Regions from separate parts of the Methylophaga thalassica genome, predicted to be linked through region 1. Evidence: riboswitches for the same ligand, from Rfam matches in the RefSeq annotation. Region 1 holds a riboswitch; the other holds the start of a gene.
What was found. A riboswitch is a leader RNA that binds a small molecule or an ion and turns the genes downstream of it on or off. The one in region 1 is predicted to bind thiamine pyrophosphate.

Region 1 (7,550 bases):
GTAAGGTATCCGCAAGGTAGATAAGGTTCTCATTTGGCATAAAAGAGCGGACTTGTTTAGCGATCGGTAAGCCACCAATACCAGAGTCGAATATGCCAATAGATCTTGCGTCAGCCATGATAATTTCTGTTTTATACGTCGCTGGATGAATAAAAAGACGACGATTGTACTGTATCTATCTGCTGATGGTTGAAAATGGATTATTTGGTCAAGGCAACAAATTCACCGCGAAAGAATCCTGCGCGTTGCTGTTCGTAATGCAAAATGGAGATAACCGTTGTCCGTGCTTTACCCATACGTGAAAAATGGCGTAGAAATTTAGCCCAGTCTTGTGTTGATTCAAGTTGCGCTGTGGCGGTAAATTCACCGCTAATTGGTTTTTCATACTCCATCGTATTACGTTGTATGACGAGCGTAGACTCGATAGCAGCCTGATGTAACCGAGTATTTAATAATGACCAGGCAGACAGAATCGCCAATGTTGATGCGCTGCCGCCAAACACGGTTTCATGATAATTAATATTCGGTGTTAGAGGGGCTCTTAGCACGACTTTATCATGGCTGACATGATCAACAGAGACCTCCATGGCCGCCGATAAAGGAATGTGTTGATAAAGATATTGCTGAAGCTGTTCAGGTGTCATAAGTTTTTATATCAAAAAGTGTTTTTAAAATGATAACGTCTTCTCTGTTTGTGAAAAAGTATTTACGCTATCGATGATCATCAGCGCGTTGAAAAGGTTCGCACAATAATGAAAATATCTCTGCATATACAATGGCTGTCGATTCTCGCTTTACTGTTTTTCTTTACTCTGTTCACTGTAGATGTGTTTGCCGATGACGTTCAGGATGGCATTGCTGCCTACAAACAAGGTGATTTTCAGACCGCCTATCAGGCATGGCATCAAGCTGCAGAAAACAATGTCGCTGAAGCACAGTGGATGTTAGCTATTTTGTTATTAAACGGTCAGGGCGTAAAACAAGATAAAGTCGCTGCCTATTCATGGTTAACGTTAGCTAGCGAAAAACAGCACAAACAAGCCATGATTGACCGCATGGCCATAAGAGACAGATTAAGTGCAGAAGAATTGATGAATGCTGATACCTTAACTAAGGCATTCAGAGACAAACAAATGGCAAAAACAGCCATTAATCATCAAAAAGAAAAGGCTTTTCATTGGTTTGAAAAGGCAGCCAAACAAGGGGACCCTCAGGCTCAATATCAACTGGGTGAAATGTTACTGAATGGTGAAGGCGTTAAACAGGATAAAGTCGCTGCCTATTCCTGGTTTAGTCTGGCCAGTGAACAAAATCAGCCTCAGGCGATTGTGAAGCAGGCACAACTGAAAACCGAGTTAAGCCGCAGTCAGATTGAAAAAGCCAATGCCTTAATGCTGACTAATCGCGACAACCATTTGATAACGGATAAACCACCTGGTTTGCCGGATTTAGTGAATGAGGTGAATGTAAAAAATAAAGAAAATCAGCTTCTTGCAGAACAATCTTCAGTCGACACTTCGTTGTTAGAAACAAGAGAAAAACCGCTATCAGAAAAGCTTGATGAACCTGCCAAGCCTACACAAACAAAACCAGAGACAAAACCAAAGTCAGTGATGACTACTGTCTACCGTGTACAAGTCGGGGCGTTTAGGTCAAGACAGCAGGTAGATATCGCATTAACGCAGCTAACAAAAAAATCAGCCGCTATCGTTCAGAAATATGAGACAACGATTACTGAACCTGTCGAAAATACAGAAAAACCGGATTTTTATCGCCTCCAGCTGGGTAATTTCGCAGCAAAATCTGAAGCGACAACCTTGTGTCGGCATCTTGCTGAAAACAAACAAGCATGCTTTGTGGTCACCGCAGATAAAATGCAAAAAACCACCGTTGCTAAGCAACCGTGACGTGCACGATGCACTAAAGCTGCCAGACAGATTTAGACTGAGTGCTTGATATGTTTTAACCGTTTTTTGCCACGGTAACTTAGGTAAGTTTACTTCGAAACACAAAATAAACCGCACCAACTAAACACAGGCCAGCCCATAGATAGTCGAGTTTAAGGGGGTCTTTCAGGTAGAACACGGAAAAGGGAATAAACACCATTAAGGTGATGACTTCCTGAAGAATTTTTAACTGGCCCACATTGAGTATGGTAAAGCCAATGCGGTTGGCGGGTACTTGTAATAAGTATTCGAATAATGCGATTCCCCAGCTTATCAATGCGGCAATAATCCAGGGTTTATTGTTGAGTTCTTTTAGGTGAGCGTACCAGGCAAACGTCATAAAAATATTGCTGCAAACCAGCAAGGACACACTAACCAGTATTGGATTCATTAACTCTAACCTAAACGATAAAAACAGCCATTATTCATGAAATAATCTTTTAAGGAGCACGTATAACGCACCTGTGCCGCCATCATCTACCGTCGCACTGCAAAATGCGAGCACGCTCTGACTTTGTCTTAACCAGTGATTGAGTTTGCTCTTTAGTACAGGCTTGTTATCACGCGAGCCCCAGCCTTTACCATGGATGATACGCACGCAACGAATTTGTTGCTGCTGGCAGAACTCTAAAAACTCGGACAGTGTCGGTTCGGCTTTGGCAATGGTCATACCGTGTAAGTCTAATTCTGCTTCAATATGCACCTTGCCATTACGCAGCTTGCCGAATAGTTTGTGCTGAATACCGGGGCCACGGTATTCGAGGTATTCCTCATTGCCTACGGTTTCTGGAGAAAACATATCAGAGAATGGTTCACCCTGATATTCATCATCAATAATTTTTTGCCGGATAGCTTTTGCAACAGGTTTGGGTTTGTTATGAATCAGACGGTTTTGGCGGATACGGGTAGCATCGCGCATTTCTTGGCGAAATAATGCAAATTCGTCCTCATCGGTATCGTCATTTTTATTTGCCATGAGCGTGCGGCTGCCTAAGGATTTAAGTCAAAGTTGGCGACTATTGTGCCAGATGAGGCTTGTGCAAAAAATCCTTTTTGATTTACCATGCGAATCACTTGTCGGGGTGCCCGCCCGGAATAATCCGGAAAGGCTGAGATGAAACCCGTTGAACCTGAAGAGGCTAGAACCTCCGTAGGAAACAAGCAGGACACCTGTTTTACACTCGAGATCCATTTTCGTTTGGTGTCTGTCTTCTTGTTCGCTTTCGCGCAACGATCTCATCTTCCCCGTCGTGGTTTTCATTTAGGGGAAGAGACGTGTCTACACAATCCAATAAAGTTATTAACATTAAAGACCGTAGCGGCATTACGACTGAGCCTTTGGCGGGGAGTGAGAAGTTCTACATCAAAGGCAGCCGCGACGATTTACTGGTGCCATTCCGTCAGATTCATTTAACCGATACACCCAACGCCAATCCTGATTTGCCTGCTATTCCTAACGAACCTGTTGTTGTGTATGACACTTCGGGTCTATACACCGATCCAAAAGCGACCATTGATATTGAAAAAGGGCTGCCATTAATACGTCAAAACTGGATCGATGAGCGGGATGACACTGAACAGTTAGCACAGTTCAGTTCAGAATATACCCGTGAGCAAGATGCTCAGGATTTTGATATTCCACTGTTTAATCACCGTCGTTTACCTCGTAAAGCAAAAGCGGGCAAGAATGTCAGCCAAATGCATTACGCACGTCAGGGCATCATTACCCCAGAAATGGAATACATTGCTATTCGTGAAAGTATGGGGCGCGAAGCCTTAGCACAGCGTGGTGAGCTGCCTGAGAATATGGATCACTACATTACAGCCGAGTTTGTACGAAAAGAAGTGGCTGAAGGTCGTGCCATTATTCCTGCCAATATCAATCATCCAGAAACCGAGCCGATGATCATTGGCCGTAATTTTCTGGTAAAAATTAATGCCAATATTGGTAACTCTGCGACCACTTCGTCGATTGAAGAAGAAGTCGAAAAAATGGTATGGAGTACCCGCTGGGGCGGTGACACCATTATGGATTTATCTACCGGTAAACATATTCATCAGACCCGAGAATGGATCATCCGTAACTCACCTGTACCAGTAGGCACGGTGCCGATTTATCAGGCACTGGAAAAGGTGAATGGTGTTGCTGAAGATCTGACTTGGGAAGTGTTCAGAGATACCTTGATTGAACAAGCTGAGCAGGGAGTGGATTATTTCACGATTCATGCCGGTGTACGATTGGCGCATATTCCACTGACGGTAAACCGTACAACGGGTATTGTTTCGCGTGGTGGTTCGATTATGGCGGCATGGTGTTTGGCGCATCATGAAGAAAGTTTCCTGTATACGCATTTCGAAGATATCTGCGAAATCATGAAAGCTTATGACGTGTCATTCTCACTGGGTGATGGTTTACGTCCAGGCTCGCAGGCGGATGCCAATGATGAAGCCCAACTTGCTGAATTAAAAACCTTAGGTGAGTTGACGACCATTGCCTGGAAACATGATGTGCAAGTCATGATCGAAGGTCCGGGTCATGTGCCGATGCACAAGATCAAAGAAAATATGGATCTGCAGTTGGAATGGTGTCATGAAGCGCCGTTCTACACCTTAGGTCCATTGGTGACGGATATCGCGCCTGGTTATGACCACATTACTTCCGGTATTGGTGCGGCGATGATTGGTTGGTTTGGCACCGCAATGCTCTGTTATGTCACACCCAAAGAACATTTGGGTTTGCCGAATAAAGATGATGTGAAAACCGGCATCATTACCTACAAAATTGCTGCTCATGCAGCGGACTTAGGTAAAGGTCATCCGGGTGCACAAATTCGAGATGATGCGATTTCTAAAGCCCGTTTTGAATTCCGCTGGGAAGATCAGTTTAATCTTGGTTTGGACCCTGACACCGCCCGTGAATACCACGATGAAACGTTGCCGCAACCAAAAGCGAAAGTAGCGCATTTCTGTTCAATGTGTGGACCTAAGTTCTGCTCAATGAAGATTTCGCATGATGTGAAAGCCGCCTTTGCTGAGAAATCTCAGGAATTCAAGGAAGGTGGTAGCAAAATTTATCGCCAAGTTTGATGAGCCATTATCTCATCATCGGTAGTGGCCTGATCGGACGCCTGACAGCTTGGCGTCTGATTCAGGCAGGCTATCGAGTAAGCTTGTTATCTAAAGACGATAAAACCGGCACAGACAGTGCTGGTTTCATTGCAGCATCTATGGTCGCACCGGCAACCGAAGCGGTGACATCAGAGCCTTTGGTGAAAACAATCGGGCTTCGTTCGTATGCGCTTTGGCCGCAGTGGTTGAGTGAATTAGACGAGCCGGTTTTTTATCAGAATCATGGCACGTTGGTGGTCGCTCATCAGGGCGATAAAGCTGAAATGGGGCGTTTTGAGCAGCGAGCGAATCATGTGCTGGAAGCAGGAGATTTTCAGCGTCTTGATAAAACCTCGCTGGCCGAACGTGAGCCAGAGCTTGCTGAGCGTTTTGAGCAAGCCCTGTTGTTTGAGCAAGAGTCCTGTATTGATAATCGTCAGCTATATAAACAGCTGACAACGTTTATTGAAACGCATGCTGAGTGGGTGAAAACCGCTGATATTGGTGAATTAAATCACATTGAAATCGAACGTTTGACACAAGCTTATTTAAAGCGCTCAGCAGATGAGTTTGATGCGGTACTGGATTGCCGTGGTAATGGCGGGAGAGCGAACTTAGCTGAATTACGCAGTGTGCGTGGTGAAGTGATAAGAGTACAGGCACCTGAGGTCGATTTTAAACATGCCATTCGGCTGATGCATCCACGTTACCCTTTTTATCTGGCGCCACGACCAAATAATGAATATGTACTGGGTGCGACGGTGATCGAAAGTGATGATCGTTCTCAGCTTACTGTCCGAAGTGGCCTGGAGTTAATGTCGGCCTTGTATAGCCTGCATAAAGGCTTTGCCGAAGCACGTATTCTGGAAATGGCGGCACATTGTCGACCCGGTCTTCCCGATAATCTGCCAACCATAAAACGTACTGACTGGGGCTACATCATTAATGGTTTTTATCGGCATGGTTATTTGTTTGCACCTGCTGTCGTTGATGATTTATGTCAGGTGCTGGCTGGGAATAAAGAACAGATAAAGTTTGGAGCGTTATATGACATCTAACCTTATGTTACAGGTTCAGTTGAATGGGGAACCGCTAGATATTAATCACGAGCAGACCGTATCAGAATTTGTAGCTAAGCAGGGTTTTAGTGGCCGCTTTGTCATTGTCATTAATGATGAAATGGTAGCGAAATCACGCTGGCAAGATGTGGTCATTCAAGCGGGAGATCGCATCGATATCGTGTCTCCGATTAGTGGAGGTTGAGATGAAAGCATCCAATTGGCAAGTGTATGGGCAAACGCTGAGTAGTCGACTCTTTATTGGGACTGCACTCTATCCTTCGCCGAAAGTGATGGTGGACGCCATCAGAGCGTCAAAGGCGGAAGTGATTACCGTGTCATTGCGACGACAAACATCCGCAGATAAACAAAGCGGTGGCCAGTTCTGGCAAATGATAGAGTCGCTAAACTGCCACCTATTACCGAATACTGCAGGTTGCTACAGTGTAAAAGAAGCCGTTAACACCGCATATATGGCCAGAGAGTTATTTGATACCGACTGGGTCAAACTAGAAGTATTGGGAGACAGTTACAACTTACAACCCGATCCGTTTGCCTTGGTTGAAGCCACTAAAATATTGATTGAAGATGGCTTTAAAGTGTTTCCTTATTGCACAGATGATCTGGTGTTATGTCAGAAGCTGGTGGATCTAGGCTGTGAAGTTTTGATGCCGTGGGGAGCACCTATTGGTAGCGGGCAGGGATTGCTCAACCCTTATGCCTTAAAGACACTTCGTGAACGTTTGCCAGACATCACATTATTGGTTGATGCGGGGATAGGCAAACCCTCTGATGCTGTTCAGGCACTGGAGTTAGGTTATGACGGAATTTTACTCAATACCGCAATTGCCGAAGCACTGGAGCCAGAGAAAATGGCTTATGCTTTTGCGGATGCCATTAATGCGGGGCGTTTGGCCTATGAAGCAGGGGTGATGCCTAAACGTGATAACGCCAAACCCAGTACACCGACCTTAGATCAGCCAATCTGGCAACAACATGGATAATCCTGTTCAAAAGCCTGCCGTGCTTTTAATCGGAGGGTTGGATCCGCAAGGTTGTGCTGGCATTAGCGCTGATATCATGACGGTGCAGAATCACGGTTGTCACCCTTTGCCATTAATCACTGCGTTAACGGAGCAGAGTTCACAAGGGCTGACAGAGTTGGGTCTGGTGAGTCCATCAAAGATGATGGCGCAGTATGAAAACTGTATTAACGATTTTGATATCAAAGCGATAAAGATCGGGCTGATTCCACATATCATCACAGCACAATACATCAAAGAAATGCTGTTGGATTTTAGCGGGCCAGTCATTTTAGATCCGGTGCTTGCGAGTACCAGTGGTGGTGTGACCGTACCTGATGAGGTGAAAGCGTTCATCCGTGATGAGATTATTCCCTTAGTGACCATAGTCACACCTAACCTGCCTGAGTTGGCGG
Region 2 (7,550 bases), on a different contig from region 1:
CTTGTTTCCAGAAAGGTTCTGAGTCAATCAGCAGCCCATCCATATCAAAAATAACAGCTTGCATTTAGTGAGTCCGAGGTATCGGCTGTTTATGGTATAGCTTGATCCAGTTGGCAAAACCTATCATTGCCAGCACGGTGTAGATTGAGAATAACACCACGGTGGCATAGTAACCCGTTTGGAAATACAACACGACGGATGCCGCATCAATAATGATCCAATAAAACCAGTTTTGCAGCACTTTTCTGGCCATCAACCAGGTATTCATTACAGAAAAGATGGTAATGCTGGCATCAAGGTAGGGACGTTGTGAGGCTTCATTCTTGTCCAGATAATAAGCCAGCAGCAAGCTGATGATGGTGCCTGATACAATAAATAGTAAGTTGGCATTAAATGACCAGTTGTGAATTACCAGCTCATCATTATTTTGCTGATGTCGCCGCCACAAAACGAAGCCATATACCGCCATGCCCATATAATAAAAATTTAGCAAAGCTTGCATAGGCAGCTGACCTTCCCAAAATAACACGGTATAGATCAACGTACTGATAAACGCCATGGGCCAACACCATTGCGATTCCCGAGCCGCCAGAATGACATAAGCCATGCCCAGCAAGGCAGCAAATACCTCCCAGCCGGATAACGCCAGCAGGCCATTTATCATGGCATCTATCATGAGTCTTTTCGCCTAATCTTCAATGTGGTAACGATCGTTACCGATCATTTTCAGGACAAATACACTGTGTGGTAGTTGCTCAAAAACGGCTTCAATCTCGGTATCCATGGCATCCATCACATCACGGTATTCACCAAAGATTTGTGTGCTCAGATTATTCCGTGAAATATTCAGCTTTGGATTGTCTTCCAGCTTTTTAATAAATGCCAGAATAGGTTCAACAAATTGTTCGGTGAGTGGGTAGAGACTGATATCAACAGAAACGCGCATATATGATTCCTTAAAAAAATAAAAAGAGGGCTTAGATAAGCCCTCTAGTCTGATTAGTAGTCGTAGCTAAGCGTTAGACCAACAACTCTTGGATCACCATATTGAGTGTAGGTTTCTTCAGCATATGATTTTGATGGGTCGATACCAAAGTAAAAGCCACGAGTGTAGTAGTCTTTATCGAATAAGTTACGTCCCCATAAGGTGACTTTCCATTGATCCTTTTTGTATTCGACACTGGCATTGTATAGAACATAAGAGTGGGATTTTGCATTGTGGCTGTTTGAGTAGTAAAACTCGTCTTTACCTTCCATGTCCGCTTTAAAAGTCCAACCTGGAGCAAAGTAATACTCACCACCCAGATTAAATTGGTAGGCAGGTGCGTGAGCAATTCTTCGACCGCTTAGTTTAGTGCCTTCTTCTAATAACCTGGGATTTTCATAATCTTCAAGTTTTGCATCCAATAGCCCTAGAGAAGCAATCACACGATATTTTTCGTTAATGGACCAGTTTAACTCTGCTTCGAGACCAATGTTTCTAACTCTGTCAGCATTCACAAAATAATCAACAAAGTCGGTACCACTGCCCGATGTCTTTGGTACTCGAATCGAGCTTTTTATTTGGGCATCGCTTCTACGTGTATAGAAGGCTGTAATAGAAGTGATAAGGTCTCCATCAAGCCAAAAAGATTTTAAACCAGCTTCAAGGTTCCATAACGACTCAGTATCAAAAGAACGTAGATCATCGCTGATTCTAGGTTCGACGTTTATACCTCCAGCTTTGTAACCTCGAGATAAAGTCGTGAAGGCCATGTGATCCTCATTAAGATGATATTCAAGACCTAGCTTTCCACCAAACATCCAGTCGTTTGGATCATCTTTAAGTCCTGCAGAATCTTTATAGTCTGCATCCCAATACTCAGCGCGTAACCCGCTAATTAGTTTGAGATCTTCTGTCAGAGCGGTATCCAATTGACCATATACAGCGGTGTTTAGTGTTTTATAGGCATTTTTTGTGACAAATCCTGTTACAGCATCACTATTAATAGCATTTGAATAATAAGTACGATCCAAGTTCTGACGTTGTTCTGAAATATATAGTCCAACTGTCCAATCCGTCGTATCAGCAAAAACACGTCCATTCTCATTTGATAATGCACGGAATTCTAAAGCGGTGTTTTCACGTTTACGCTTATATTGATCGAAACCACTATAAGGACAGGTGAATGCATCGTTAGAGTCATCGGAGTCTACACAGGTGGCATCAACTGGAAATTGTGATTTATAAGACCAGTCATCATCGTAACTATATTCAAGATTGGATTTTGAATAACTGAGGCTGGATTGTAATTGAACTTTGTCATTAGCATGGTAATCTGCTTTTAAAGCAAAGGCATTAGTATTTTGAGCATCCTTACCTGGCTGGTCTGAAAAAGTGTTGCGACTGTTATCAAGTGTGAATGCATCGTAACCATTGTCAATATTGAGATGCAATACGTTAAGATCGATAGTCAGGTCATCAGTGGCAAGCCATTTTAGGTGGCCTCTGGCAGTGATTTCATCACGGTTTTGAGTATTATCTCTACCTAAAAAGTCGTTATCCATGTAGCCATCAGACTTATAGCTGTGAACAGAAAAACGACCAAGCAAAGTATTATCAATTAATGGACCACCAACAGCGATACCTTCAGCATGAGTATTATAAGTGGCTAAAGTTGATTCAAACTTCATAGCAAGATCATTTGTCGGTTCAGTACTTTTCAAGTTGATGGTGCCCGCCATTCCGTTTGCACCATAACGTGTGCCTTGAGGACCACGCAAAATCTCGACTGACTCAATATCAAATAGAGTTGCAGCACCACCACTTCGGCTAAAGTCGATGCCATCGATATACATACCTACCGAAGGGTTGAGTGGTGCTTGGAACTCACTTCGTTCACCAATACCGCGAATCTGAAAATACTGGCCTCGTGACGCACCGCTGGAGACATTGACATTAGGAGCGAGGTTAAGAACGTCCTCAATATGTTGAGCGCCACGAGATTCGATGGTGTCTTGATCGATCGTCGTTAAACTAATCGGGGTGTCATGCGCATCGTTAGGACGAAAGTCTGCACTGACGATCATCGATGGTAAGTCAGCTGGGGTGACTTCCGCCAAGGCCACTGGCGATGACATAGCCGTTGAAACAGCTATGGCAAGTGTTTTTACTTTCATGGTTATCCTTTTTTGAATCAAAAAGGACAGGGGAATAAATCGAGAGACACCAACGCGGTGTAGATGAAGATCTATTTCAGCCTGTCCCTACGCCAGTATTAACTGGATCAGGTTCATCGGGTCCGCTCTTTAAACGAGCATCTCAGGCTTTCGCCACCCCGAGGCATCATTCCTTATATTTATGCAGTCACATCCTGTGAATGGTAATTATTCTATTGTAATTACACTCTTTTTTCTAGCGAAAAGCTTGTTACGGTATTTATTTGGCGGGTTTGATACTGGCTATGCACTGAGGGCATACACGTAGACGGCTATTGATACGTTGCGTGGCGATTAAATCTTGTTGTGTTTCATAACAACGGGGGCAATAAAATACTGATTCCTGACCGCGACGATAACACCCCGATGAACCATCTAATTCAGGTTTAGCGAGGTATTCCCCCGATAATAATGTATCGGGTAAAACAGTCACTAATTGCTCAATTTCAGTATTGAGTTCAGACAGTAAATAGTGATGTTCCTCAGAGATAATGTTTTCAAGCTGCTTTATTAGCTGTCTTATTTTGGTATAGGAAGGTGATGTGTTCATTGATGATCCCAGTGAAAGTGAACTAAACAGATTATCTTGGCAGATTTAAAGACTGATGGCTTTTTCAACAGTCTTTTTATCAAGATGAGCCGCAAAAAACTCGATAAAGGCATACATATAACTTCGAAGATAACTGCCTTTACGAATACCCATGTGGGTAACACTGGGTGGAAATAAGTGCCTGGCATCCAGTGCCTGAAGAGGCGCATCTTTGTCAGGATCAAATGCCATGCTGGCGATAATCCCAATCCCCATTTCTAATTCAACGTAGGTTTTGATGACGTCGGCATCAGTCGCCGTAAAAATAACGTTAGGATGCAAGCCTTTTTCAATAAAGGCCTGATCTTGTTTGGCGCGGCCAGTAAAGCCCATCACATAGGTCAGAATTTCATATTGCGCGATATCTTCCAGACATAACTTTTTCACCGACAATAACGGGTGTTCAGGCGGAACAACAACACAACGATTCCATTCATAACAAGGCAGAATAGCCAATGATTCGAATTGAGCAAGCCCCTCTGTTGCAATGGCCAAATCGATTTTGCCTGTCGCTGCCATTTCGCCGACTTCGGTCGGCGTGCCTTGCACCATATTTAAATGAATATTCGGGTAGTGTTCGGAGAATTTTTTAATGGCACTAGGTAAGGCATAACGGGCCTGGGTGTGTGTTGTACCAATTGATAAAGTACCGGATTGTTCGGTTTTACTATCCGCTACTAACTGACGAATATTGTCGACATCCTGCAAGACTCTCTCAGCCATCTCTATGACAGACTGACCAATCGGGGTAATGCCGGTTAATCGTTTACCGTGTCGTTCGAATATCTGTAATCCAAGCTCATCTTCCAGTAACTGCACCTGATTACTGACGCCGGGTTGTGAGGCGTGTAATGCATTTGCTGCAGCAGAGATACTCAGATCCCTTCTGGCTATTTCACGGACATATTTTAATTGCTGAAGCTTCATCTATATATGATTTAGTTATAAAGATAGTCAATAATATTCATTGATAGAATATTACGCTTTGGTAAACTTGTCAGCATTTTCGTAATACATAAGGCGTAAAACAAATGGAATGGGGCTTTCTTCTTGCTGGACTATTTGTCGGCATTATGGTCGGCATGACCGGTGTGGGAGGCGGGTCTTTAATGACACCCATACTCATTTTTATTTTTCATGTGCAACCAGCTATTGCTGTTGGTACGGATTTGTTATTCGCAGCGATCACCAAAGCAGGTGGTATCTGGTCTTACTGGCGTCATGGCGTAGTCAAATGGCATATCGTATGGCGTCTGGCTGCGGGCAGTATTCCAGCAACACTGGCAACGTTGTGGTTTATGAATGCAACAGGAATGCATGATGGCAACCACAATGAAATTATTACAAAAGCGCTCGGGGTAGCGTTGATTTTGACCTCTAGCGCATTATTACTCAAAGCGCCTTTAGGCAGATTATTGCGTTCACAGGAAAGTCATCCTGTGGTGAGTGCGCTTTATGATATTCGCGAAAATGAATTAAATAAGGCCATGATTACGGTCATAACTGGGGCACTGCTTGGTGTAATGGTCACGCTCTCATCGGTGGGAGCCGGGGCGCTTGGTGCAGTGATTTTGTTGTTTTTGTATCCACGCCTGAAAGGGGTGGAAATTGTGGCGACGGATATTGCTCATGCAGTGCCACTGACATTTGTAGCAGGTCTCGGGCATTCTGCCGTGGGCACGGTAGACTGGTCCTTATTAGTGTATTTATTAGCTGGATCATTACCAGGCATTTTTATTGGTACGCATCTAGGGGTTCGTATTTCGGATCACATTATGCGTCCATTGCTGGCCGTCATACTTGTATTGGTGGGGATAAAATGTCTGATATAAAGCAAGTCGATTTAACCCTGTTTGGCTGCCCGATGCACTATATCAAAGCCAGAGAAGCCTTGCAGAAACTGGCATTAGAACAGTCAATAGATCTACTGGTGAATACTGGTGATGCCGTGGATGAAGTATTCAACAGCTTAACCCAGGATGGGCAGCAGTGTGAGATCACCTCAACAGAGGGATTAACCACAACAATTCGTGTGAGAAGAAAACAATGAATGAAATAAAACCGGCTCTAGCCGCCAAAATTGATGCTGTCATCGCAGTGTTAAAAGATATTGAACAGAATTATCTCCCTGCCACGCTGGCAACCAGCTTTGGTGCGGAAGATATGGTGCTGATGGATTTAATCTGCAAACATGCACCGGGCATCGACATTTTCACTCTTGATACTGGGCGTTTGCCAAAAGAGACGTATGAGCTGATGCAAACGTTGAATAAACACTACGATAAAAAAGTCGACGTGTTTTTCCCCAACACCGCCGATGTTGAATTATTTGTCACCAATAACGGACCAAATGCATTTTACGACAGTGTTGAATTAAGAAAACAATGCTGTGGTATCAGAAAAGTAGTGCCGTTGAATCGTGCTTTATCTGGCAAAAAAGCCTGGATTACCGGCATGCGCCGTTCACAGTCGGTCACTCGTGCTGAGTTACCCGTGTCTGAGTGGGATGATGATCACGGCTTACAGAAATTCAGTCCTTTAACGGACTGGTCAAATGGCAATGTATGGGCTTATTTAAGAGCTAATGATGTGCCTTATAACAAATTACACGATGAAGGTTACGCCAGTATTGGCTGTGCGCCTTGTACGCGAGCTATCACCATGGGCGAAGATATTCGTGCCGGACGCTGGTGGTGGGAAGATCCAGAAAATAAAGAATGCGGCTTGCATGTCAAATCTAACTAACGAGAAAGATAATGACTGAAAAACAATTAACACACTTAAAGCAGTTGGAAGCAGAAAGCATCCATATAATGCGTGAGGTGGCTGCTGAGTTTGAGAATCCAGTAATGCTGTATTCAATTGGTAAAGACTCAGCCGTCATGTTGCACTTAGCGATGAAAGCTTTCGCGCCGGGTAAACCCCCATTTCCATTGATGCATATCGATACCACATGGAAATTTAAGGAAATGATCAAGTTCCGTGATGACCGGGCAAAAGAACTGGGTTTGGAACTGTTGGTTCACACCAACGAAGAAGGGCGTGCGGCGGGCATTAATCCATTCGATCATCCTCGTTATACCGACATCATGAAAACTGATGCCTTAAAACAAGCGCTGGATAAATACGGTTTTGATGCGGCATTTGGTGGGGCTCGCCGTGATGAAGAAAAGTCACGTGCTAAAGAGCGTGTTTATTCATTCCGTGATAAGAACCATCGTTGGGATCCCAAAGCGCAACGACCAGAACTGTGGAATATCTATAACAGTAAAGTGAATAAAGGTGAAAGCATTCGTGTTTTCCCTCTGTCAAACTGGACTGAGCTGGATATCTGGCAATACATTTATCTAGAACAAATTCCAATTGTGCCGCTTTATTATGCTGCTGAACGTCCGGTTGTTGACTACAACGGTCTGACCATCATGGTCGATGATGATCGTATGCGTATTCCTGAAGGGCAGGAGCCACGCATGGAGAAAGTACGTTTCCGTACTTTAGGTTGTTATCCGTTAACGGGCGCGGTGAAATCATCAGCAGACACCTTGCCTGAAATTATTCAGGAAATGTTGCTAACCACGACATCTGAGCGTCAGGGGCGTGCGATTGACCATGACCAAGCGGGTTCTATGGAGAAGAAAAAACAAGAGGGTTATTTCTAGATGACTACTGAATCAAGTTCATATCAATCAGATAGCCTGATTGCCACAGATATTGAAGCGTATCTGAAGCAGCATGAAAATAAAGAAATGTTGCGTTTCTTAAC

Region 2: another riboswitch for thiamine pyrophosphate. It lies ahead of QQL60_RS00090 (TonB-dependent receptor); the one in region 1 lies ahead of thiC (phosphomethylpyrimidine synthase ThiC).

What each region holds. Positions count from the first base shown of each region.
Region 1 covers NZ_BSND01000004.1:350,228-357,777, reverse strand. The annotation lists gene murI (glutamate racemase) at 1-118, opposite strand, end outside; gene QQL60_RS06585 (YiiD C-terminal domain-containing protein) at 201-644, opposite strand; gene QQL60_RS06580 (SPOR domain-containing protein) at 753-1,907, shown strand; gene QQL60_RS06575 (DMT family protein) at 1,987-2,337, opposite strand; gene QQL60_RS06570 (Smr/MutS family protein) at 2,368-2,922, opposite strand; TPP riboswitch at 3,015-3,120, shown strand; gene thiC (phosphomethylpyrimidine synthase ThiC) at 3,222-5,033, shown strand; gene QQL60_RS06560 (FAD-dependent oxidoreductase) at 5,033-6,112, shown strand; gene thiS (sulfur carrier protein ThiS) at 6,102-6,317, shown strand; gene QQL60_RS06550 (thiazole synthase) at 6,319-7,116, shown strand; gene thiE (thiamine phosphate synthase) at 7,109-7,550, shown strand, end outside.
Region 2 covers NZ_BSND01000003.1:9,701-17,250, forward strand. The annotation lists gene QQL60_RS00075 (HAD family hydrolase) at 1-64, opposite strand, end outside; gene pnuC (nicotinamide riboside transporter PnuC) at 65-676, opposite strand; gene QQL60_RS00085 (YkoF family thiamine/hydroxymethylpyrimidine-binding protein) at 689-946, opposite strand; gene QQL60_RS00090 (TonB-dependent receptor) at 1,000-3,159, opposite strand; TPP riboswitch at 3,226-3,330, opposite strand; gene QQL60_RS00095 (hypothetical protein) at 3,419-3,748, opposite strand; gene cysB (HTH-type transcriptional regulator CysB) at 3,794-4,714, opposite strand; gene QQL60_RS00105 (sulfite exporter TauE/SafE family protein) at 4,819-5,619, shown strand; gene QQL60_RS00110 (sulfurtransferase TusA family protein) at 5,607-5,837, shown strand; gene QQL60_RS00115 (phosphoadenylyl-sulfate reductase) at 5,834-6,532, shown strand; gene cysD (sulfate adenylyltransferase subunit CysD) at 6,544-7,446, shown strand; gene cysN (sulfate adenylyltransferase subunit CysN) at 7,447-7,550, shown strand, end outside.